DNA from 3 places in the Paramixta manurensis genome. Region 1 is predicted to be linked to each of the others. Evidence: predicted binding sites of a transcription regulator. Region 1 holds the regulator's gene; each other region holds the start of a gene.
What was found. Region 1 encodes PurR, which represses purine synthesis genes. Its sites were predicted from a motif close to CANGCAAACGTTTGCNTG; they were not measured.
Positions count from the first base shown of each region.

Region 1 (3,163 bases):
TTGAGCAAACATCTGCGCTTCGGCCGTTTTCCAGGCGGGAATGTCTGAGAAGCCGACATAACGAATTTTACCGGCGGTAACCAGATCGTCGAGACCGCGTAGTGTCTCCTCAATGGGCGCGGTTCGATCCCAGTTGTGCAACCAATAGATATCGATATAGTCGCACTGGAGCCGTTTCAAAGAGGCTTCGCATTGTTGGATAAGCGCTTTGCGCCCCGCCCCGCCGCCGTTCGGATCGCCCGGGTGCAGGTTGCAATAGAACTTAGTGCTAAGTACCAACGCATCGCGCCGAACGCGATTTTGGGTAAGGTAATCTCCGATAATTTGCTCAGAATGACCGGCAGTATAAATATTGGCGGTATCCACGAAGTTTCCTCCACGCGCCAGATATTCATCAAGCATAGCGAACGACTCTTCGGGGCTGGCTCCCCAGCCGAAGTCTTCACCGAACGTCATGGTTCCCAGACAATATGGGCTAACGCGCAATCCGGAACGTCCAAGTGTGACAAAGTGATTGAGAGGCATTGATTGCTCCTGTTCAGGTTAGAGAATGCAGCCAATGAGCTGCCGGTAAGTCGAGGGCGAGTGATCGCTTCCAACCGGAACAGACAGGGTATGTCGTCCTTAATCAGCGAAGAAGGCGTGTGCGTTCATTTCTTATGCGTGATAGTTCAAAGATGCCTGCAGCGAGGGGCGTGTCGGCACATAAAAAAACTGCACCTTACTTTGTTGGATGCCCAACATTTGGCGTGCAGCTCATCAATGATTTTTTATTTTCGCCAGCTTAGTGCATAACCGCCGTCAGGCTAAAAGCCACAATCACCAGTAAAGCAGCGACGGTTGTAAACAATGAAAACTTTAGATCGGTTGACATGTTTCGCTCCTGAAAGACCTTACAAAGGGTAATTGAATAGATTTTCGCACAGTTGCCGGTAAAAATCTCGTCTTATGCTCACAGCCTTGATAGAATTTCGTTTTTCCGTTGCGCAACAACCGTCGCATTCGGTTGTTGGCTGCCTGTTCCCGGTGTTCCACCTTCCTGATATGACTCAGAAAGCCACCCTAAAACATGAATAACGCCGGGTCGAAAAGCTAAATTGACGCAAACGATTAACATTCAGTTTATCAGCCAGTTGCGATAAACCAGGAGTACCATTTTAATGGCAACAATTAAAGATGTGGCGAAACGCGCCGGGGTTTCGACCACCACCGTTTCACATGTCATCAATAAAACCCGTTTCGTAGCCGAAGAGACGCGGGAAGCGGTGCAGGATGCGATTAAAGCGCTGCACTATTCGCCGAGCGCGGTCGCACGCAGCCTTAAGGTTAATCACACTAAGTCGATCGGCCTGTTGGCCACCTCAAGCGAAGCGCCCTATTTTGCCGAAATTATTGAGGCGGTCGAAAACCGCTGTTTTGAGCGTGGCTACACTCTCATCCTTGGCAATGCGCATAACGATTTGCAAAAACAGCAGGCCTACCTGTCAATGATGGCGCAAAAACGCGTCGACGGGTTGCTGGTAATGTGTTCGGAATATCCGAACGATTTATTAAAAATGCTGGAAGAAAACCGTTCTATTCCGATGGTGGTGATGGATTGGGGCGAATCACGCGGCGACTTTACCGATACGGTGCTGGATAACGCTTTTGAAGGCGGCTATTTGGCAGGTCGCTATCTTATTGAGCGTGGTCACCGTGATATTGGGGCGATTCCCGGCCAGATGGAGCGAAATACCGGCGGCGGTCGTCACGCCGGCTTTCTGAAAGCATTGGCTGAAGAGAATATCCCGGTGCGCAACGAATGGATTGTTCAGGGCGATTTTGAGCCAGAATCAGGCTACCAAGCTATGCAACAGATTCTCTCGCAAAAACAGCGGCCTACAGCTGTATTTTGCGGCGGCGATATTATGGCGATGGGCGCGATTTGCGCCGCCGATGAACTGGGGTTACGCGTCCCACAGGATATTTCGGTGATCGGGTATGACAACGTGCGCAACGCGCGTTATTTCGCGCCAGCATTGACCACCGTACACCAGCCTAAAGAGCAGTTAGGCGAAACCGCTTTCGATATGCTGCTTGACCGTATTATCAACAAACGCGAAGAGCCGCAAACTATTGAAGTTCATCCCCATCTGGTCGAGCGCCGCTCGGTTGCCGATGGCCCGTTCCTTGATTACCGGCGGTAACGCTTAATGCTGCGGGCAGCGCCGCTGTCCGCAACACGACGCGATGGGCGTTAGGTTCCCTTCTCTTCACGTAACCACTCCTCATTCAACGTCTCTCCGGTGCCAAGATAGCTCAATAACCATGTCAGCGCCGGAGACGTATCCTGCTCGATCCAACTCACGCAGCAGGGGCTGTCGGGAAAACGTGTCGCCAGATTTAGCTCATGCAAATGCCCCGCGGCTAACCACGGCGCGGCGAAGTGCCCGGGCACCATCCCGACGCAAAGCCCGGCCTGTAAGCAATCGAACCCGGTTTCCCAATCCGGTACCACCAGACGCCGCTGATTGTCCAACGTCCAAGTGGTTCGTCGCGGTAAGGCGCGTGAGGTGTCCTCCAGTACCAGTGATGGCCAGGCGCGAATGACTTCATCATCCAGCACATCGCGATAGCTGGCTAATGGGTGTGTGGCGCTTACCACGCAACGCCAGTTCAGGGTGCCCATGTCGCGGAAGGCGAAACGGCCACCGACCGGAATGGCCTGAGTTGCCCCAATAGCCACTTCAACTCGCCCATCTGCCAGCGCATCCCAAACCCCATTAAAGACTTCCGGTGAAACCAGCAGTTCCATATCCGGGAAGTGGCGGTAAAAATCCAACACCAGTTGACGCGTTCGCTGTGGTTTTACAATCCTATCGACCGCAATGCTCAACTGACCTCGCCAGCCATTAGCTACCTGCTGACACTGACGCCGCGTGGCAAGCATTTTTTTGATAACACCACGGCTTTCGCGAATAAATAGCGCGCCGGCATCGGTCAGAACCACATCGCGATGCCGCCGCTCAAACAAGCTTACCGCCAACCACTCCTCCAGTTGCCGTACCGTATAACTGACGGCGGAGGGAACGCGATGAAGCTCATTTGCCGCTGCGGTAAAACTGCCAGTACGCGCAACGGCATCAAGTACTTCGAGAGAATATTCAGACCACATTTTTTGCCT
Region 1 covers NZ_CP054212.1:2,197,057-2,200,219, reverse strand. Annotated here, with positions in the region: gene PMPD1_RS10695 (aldo/keto reductase) at 1-525, opposite strand, end outside; gene cydH (cytochrome bd-I oxidase subunit CydH) at 785-874, opposite strand; gene purR (HTH-type transcriptional repressor PurR) at 1,161-2,186, shown strand; gene punR (DNA-binding transcriptional activator PunR) at 2,237-3,154, opposite strand.

Region 2 (3,163 bases), 320 kb from region 1:
CCGGACGCGATATCCGGCAAACAACGGCACAACAGAGTGGTTAACCAGTAATAAACCAGTCATCAGCGCTTTCCCAGGTTTCCTGCAAAATTTCGCTGATCCGATCTTTTTCCTCTTTGCCCGACCCCATAACCGTCAAATTATTGGCGCTGGCATAGCGGACCGACACATGGTTTTGCGTTTCGGGATAATGGTGATTAATTCGTTTTTCCAGCTCGCTGGTGAGCGCTTCAAGCGCGCCTTGAGGGAGTTGAGTAGTTTTTGCGACAGTAACTTCGACACGCATAAAAGCCTCCGAAAAGTATACTGTATATAAATACAGTATACTCGATGCGAAAGCAATAAAAAGATGGGAAGCCAACGCTTCCCGAAAGGATTAGGCGGTAGCAACTTGCCAGTTGAGGGTTTCCCCGGCGAGGAAGGGCACCAGCGTTTCTTCGCCAATACGAATACTCTCTTCTACCGTCCACGGGGTTCGAACTAACTTCAGCGTGCCCTGATTGAGCGGCAGCCCATAGAAACGCGGGCCGTTTTCTGAACAGAAAGCTTCAAAGTGCTGTAGCGCGTTCATCTCTTCAAATACCGTGGCATAGGCGGGCAGGGCGGTCGGCGCATTGAACACGCCCGCGCAGCCGCAACTGGCTTCTTTACGATGGCGTAAATGCGGCGCGGTATCGGTTCCGAGAAAGAAACGCGGGTTACCGCTGGCGATAACTTGGCGTAACGCCTCCTGGTGCACATTACGTTTGAGGATCGGTAAGCAATATAAATGGGGGCGTACGCCGCCGACCAACATATGGTTACGGTTGAACATCAAATGCTGTGGCGTGATGGTAGCGGCAATATAACGATTGCCCTCCTGCACGTAAGCGGCGGCCTCTTTGGTGGTGATATGCTCGAAAACGACTTTAAGCTCCGGGAACTGCTGGCGTAGCGGTGTCATCACCGTTTCGATAAAACGCGCCTCACGATCGAAAATATCAATATGTGCATCGGTGACTTCGCCATGAATCAATAATGGCATCCCGATTTTTTGCATCCGCTCCAACACGTGGGCGATGGCTGCAATATTGGTAACGCCGTGGCTAGAGTTAGTCGTGGCATGGGCTGGGTACAGTTTTGCCGCCGTGAACACCCCTTCATTAAAACCTTTTTCGACTTCGTTCGGATCGAGCGAATCGGTCAGATAGCAGGTCATTAACGGCTGAAAGTCATGCTCCGCCGGAACGGCGGACAGAATACGCTCGCGATACGCGCGCGCCGCCTCGACGCTGGTGACTGGCGGTACCAAATTAGGCATCACAATCGCACGACCGCATACCGCGCTGGTATAAGGCGCCACGGTTTGCAACATGTCATCGTCGCGCAGATGGATATGCCAGTCGTCAGGGCGGCGAATAATAAGTTCTTGAGGGCGTGCAGTCATGTTTAAGGCTCCGGCTAAGAAGAAAAGATCACATGGCGGATTTCAGCCGGGGACTAAGCATAAGGATAAAGGCAACCGATTGCACTTGGTTTATGTGGTTAGAAGAAAAAAAGCGTGAGCAGGGCGGCTCACGCTTTTGGCTGGTGGCTGGACCGAAACCGGCAGCGATGATTAATCGGTAAATGGAATCACTAACTCGCCGGGCTTCACTTCCAGCCCTTTGGCGAATTTCTTCGCTAACGATTCGGCTTTACTGCGATCGGAACTTAAAACGTAGGCCGGTTTACGATCAAAGTAGCTTTTTAGTGACTGGTTAAGATATGGCGTCACTGATTTCATGATCGACTGCATTTTTTCCGGCTGTACGTCCGCGTCGACAATTTCCAGATCTTTGAGATAAATGGCGCCCTTGTCTTTATCAAACCACGGTTGCGCCTTCATTTTAAGTTTCATGGTGGCTTGTTGCGGGCCGAAAAGTGAAGTTATATTGACGTCAGCATCGCCGGAAAGTGTGACTTTGTTCGGCTCTTCACGGCCAATTTGGCTACTTAAATTGCTCAATACAATGTGCGCATTAACTAAGCCCGATACGCCAATATCTTTTTCATAATTATTATGTTTTTGCAGCGCCTTGTTAATGTCCTGCTCGTTAACGGTGTACTGAGTGAGTTGGTTACAGCCGACCAATAAGCCAGCAAAAATAAGGGCTGCCAGCCCGAGAAATGCCTTCTTCATTCAAATCCTCAATAATTTTATTCACACAAACGGTCCTGTTTCAGCATGATAGCTTGCCTTAGCGCGTCGTCAGAGTCACCAGGATATCACTGAAAGGGGGGCGAAAAAGGCAAGGAAATGTGTCGGTAAACGGAAGTGGGTTAAATGGGCGGCGAGTGTTAGCGCCGCCCCGCTGATTAAATAGCAATTGAAGAGAGCAGGTTAACTTGGGTTTGTTTAGCCATATTGTCCCGATACTCTGCCACGCGGCTGGGATATTCAACGCCGGCAACCAGCGTAAGGGAACGCAGTAAGGGGAACAGATGAATATCGTCTTCCGACAGTTCGCCATTGACCGCGTTCGGTTTGACGATGAACTTATCCAGATCGCGCAGATCCTGGCTAATTTTCTTCACCAGACCCGGCGCATGTTGCTTCAGCTCAGCGAAACTGCCGACATTTGCCTCTTTTTTGTCCTTAAAATAACGGCGTGCTTCAGGGGTGGCGAATTCAGCAAAAGCGGCTTCGGCAATACGCGGCAGCAACAATTTATTCACGTAGCCATTCACCTGACGTAGCCAGTCACTGATGGCCGGATTGGTTTTGCCGGTGATCAAAGGCTCACCATCTTGCTTATCGATAAAACGAACAATATCCATACTCTCAGGCATACAACTGCCATCCTCTTTTTGCAGAATGGGAGCTATCTTCTGACCGATTAATTTTTTTGGCGTTTCTTCGTCATCGTTAAGCAGGACAACCAGTTCGACCGGCAGATTTTTTAAGCCGAAAATCATGCGTGCTTTAACGCAGAATGGACAATGATCGTAGATGTAAAGTTTCACCGGATCTTCTCCTTACTCACGTGGATAGCGGCCCTTGCCGCCATTAATATTTTGAATGTATTAGGGAAGTATGGAAGAGAATAGGGCGAAGGGCAAACCGCGTCGGCGGCATAAGCGGCTTGCCGACACGGAAAAAACGGTGAAAGTCTTAGGCGGGCGATATCCCCGACGCCACATC
Region 2 covers NZ_CP054212.1:1,874,957-1,878,119, forward strand. Annotated here, with positions in the region: gene dinI (DNA damage-inducible protein I) at 41-286, opposite strand; gene pyrC (dihydroorotase) at 377-1,426, opposite strand; gene PMPD1_RS09160 (lipoprotein) at 1,598-2,161, opposite strand; gene grxB (glutaredoxin 2) at 2,338-2,985, opposite strand; gene mdtH (multidrug efflux MFS transporter MdtH) at 3,134-3,163, opposite strand, start outside.
Region 2: pyrC (dihydroorotase) is a predicted target of PurR. The motif match lies at 1,495-1,512, and genes of this name have one in related genera.

Region 3 (3,163 bases), 850 kb from region 1:
GTTTATGCAGGGTAGTACACGGTCTTGCCCTTTCACTCTCTGTTGATCGGGACAAAACAATCGGTTTGTAATAATCAGCGAGGCGATATGTTAAGAAAACGTTGCGCGAAGCCGATGATTTGCTAACACAAATCCTGACTTCCGTGTTGGGTAATGCTTCCAGACAGCGAGGGCGAACTGTTTCGCAGTTGTGTGGTAACGCGCCAGACGGGGAAGATGGTGCGTTACATTATGTTTCACCCTTGGTACGACGCTGTCATCATAGAGAGCGTGATGTTAATTAACTGTGAATTTACTCACAGATTGAAAACGGTTACATCGGTAAATCGGTTGAATTAGTGACCGGCTCCACACTTTGTTTCCCGGCGACCGAGTGACGCCGAACCAGCGTCGGCATAAAACAGTGTTGGGCGCTGGCATCTAACTGCCCTGCCGCACCTTTTAACGCCAGCTCAGTTGCCAATTTTGCCATCGAAACAATAGGATAACGCACGGTAGTCAATTGTGGATCGGTATAGCGCGACGCGGGAATATCATCAAATCCCACCACCGAGCAGTGCTGCGGAACCAGGATACCGTTATCTTTTAATGCGGTGAGCGCCCCGACCGCCATCCCGTCGTTATAAGCCAGTATCGCGGTAAGATGCAGGTTACGCCCCAGCAGTTCTACCATCGCCGCTTCGCCGCCTTGCATATCGGGTTCACCGCTGGCGACCCAGACTTCCGGCGGCACGATGCCCTGCTCGGCCAATGCCATTAACCAGCCTTCGCGCCGCTGCTCAACATCCTCAATCGGGTGGCTGGAACTCAAATAACCGATGCGCTGATGGCCGTACTGCTGCAACATACGGGTTGCCATTAGTGCCCCGCTGACGTTATCAAGACAGACACAGCGGTGCGCATAGCCGGGAATAATACGGTTGATGAGAACCATGCCTGGCACCTGTTCCATAAAACCGGCCAGTTCCCGATCGGAAAGCGTTTTTGCATGAACAATCAACGCACTACAACGCTGACGAATTAACACTTCAATCGCATGACGCTCTTTTTCTTCCTGATGCCAGGAGTTGCTGATTAAGACATGTTTTTGCAGGCGCTGCGCTACCGTATCGACCGCTTTAACCAATGCGCCGAAAAAGGGGTCGGAGACATCCATCACCACCACACCAATGGTATCGCTCACTTGGGTGGCTAACGCCTGCGCGTTGGCATTTGGCCGATAGCCCAGAGATTCAACCGCCTGTAATACCGCATCACGCGTTTCTTGCGTTACCGCATTGCTGTGATTTAACACACGCGATACCGTCGCGACCGACACCCCCGCCTGACGCGCAACGTCACGGATGGTAATCATGGGCGCATCCTGGTGAAAAAAGTGAAAAATTGCATAGCGTACCTGACACATGAAGCGTTTCTGGCGGCTATTCTGTCAGGGGTTGCCCTTCGGCTGCGTGAATCTCGTCACACTCATGAAAACGGTTACATACAATTCTGCAACCTTTGTGATGGCCGTCATTATCCTGGCAGAGAGTTTTTCGGCGATTGTCCGGCGCCGAGTGCGGTTAATTTGCGCCACACCCACTCCATCGGCCCCAGGCGGAAATAACGCAGCCAGAGCACGGAAAATATCAGGTTAATGACCCAGATCGCCGGGACCAGCGCCAAAAGCTGCAACCGGTCCAACTGCATAAACAGGTTAAAACGGTAAAAGAGCGTGCTGCAAATTAGCGTCTGTAGCAGGTAGTTACTTAATGCCATCCGCCCGGCGCAACAAATTGCCCGGGTTATTTTCAGCCTGGCTAATTGTGACCAAAAGCCAAAACAGAGTGCGGCGTAACCAAGACTTTGTAACGGTGCCGCTAAGTCACGCGGCGCCTGTAGAAAGAAGCCACACCAGCGAAATGCCCACTGCACTTGCCATTGTATGACGATTGAGGGAATTTGGATGACCGCGCTAAGCAGCAATAACAGCGCGGCCATACGGCGATAGTGACGTTGGCTAAAAGCGCCCCGCAGCCAGCCGTTACGCATTAACGCGCCGCCCATCATCATTAAACCGGCCAGTTGCCAGCCATACTGCGCGCCGAGCGCTAACAGCGAAGAGGAGAGAGACTGTAGACGGTTATGCACCGCTTCCCACCCTCCGGCTGGCTTCCACAACGCTTCGTATTGCACTTCCGCCGCGCCTGGCAGCCATGAATGACTCGGCTCCGGCGACGAAATCAGGCCGAAGACCACCAGCACCGCCACGCCGATCAGGTACAGCAATGCGCCGGTTTTAAACAAGGTACGAGTTGAAGGAACATCGCGGATTAATCGCCACGCAATCAGGCCAATAATGCCGTAATCCAGCAAAATATCGCCTTCCCAGAAAAACACTGCGTGGATAAAACCGAATAATGTGAGCCAGGTAAGCCGCGCCCGCAGCCAGGCTTTACCGCGCGGCTGCAACATCTGTAATCCGGCGCCGAACAACAGCGCAAACAACGTGAGAAATTTGACCTGCGCGAACAGATCTAACAGCGCCCAGGTCCAGCGATCGCTAACGGAGGGCGGCCCGTTCCAGGCAGGATTAAGATAAGCCGCAGAGGGAAGCGCAAAGCCGACAATATTGAGCAGTAAAATGCCCAAAATAGCCAAACCGCGGATGAAATCCAGCGTGATATTGCGTGGCATGACGCGCTTTCCTGTCCGCATTTATCCGGGTGAATGGCCCCACCATACAGTGAGGCACATCAGGCATTGATTAGTTGTGGCGTACCGCGCGCAGGAACTCCTGACGGGTATTCTGGCTCGACTTGAACAAACCACCAAGCGACGTCGTGGTCGTCGCGCTGGTTGCATCGCGAATGCCGCGCGCTTTCACGCAATAGTGAACCGCATCAATCGAAACCGCCACATTGTTGGTACCAAGTAGCGTTTGCAAAGCAATCAGCACCTGCTGCGTCAAACGTTCCTGTACCTGCGGGCGCTGGGCGAAGAACTGTACAATGCGGTTAATCTTCGACAAACCAATCACTTTATCTTTGGGGATATAGGCCACGGTCGCCTTACCATCAATAATCACGAAGTGATGTTCACAGGTACTGGTCAGGGTAATATCACGTACCGTGACCATTTCATCCACCTTCATTTTATTTTCAATCAAGGTGATTTTCGGGAA
Region 3 covers NZ_CP054212.1:3,042,092-3,045,254, forward strand. Annotated here, with positions in the region: gene galS (HTH-type transcriptional regulator GalS) at 314-1,354, opposite strand; gene yeiB (DUF418 domain-containing protein YeiB) at 1,516-2,676, opposite strand; gene folE (GTP cyclohydrolase I FolE) at 2,747-3,163, opposite strand, start outside.
Region 3: galS (HTH-type transcriptional regulator GalS) is a predicted target of PurR. The motif match lies at 1,469-1,486, and genes of this name have one in related genera.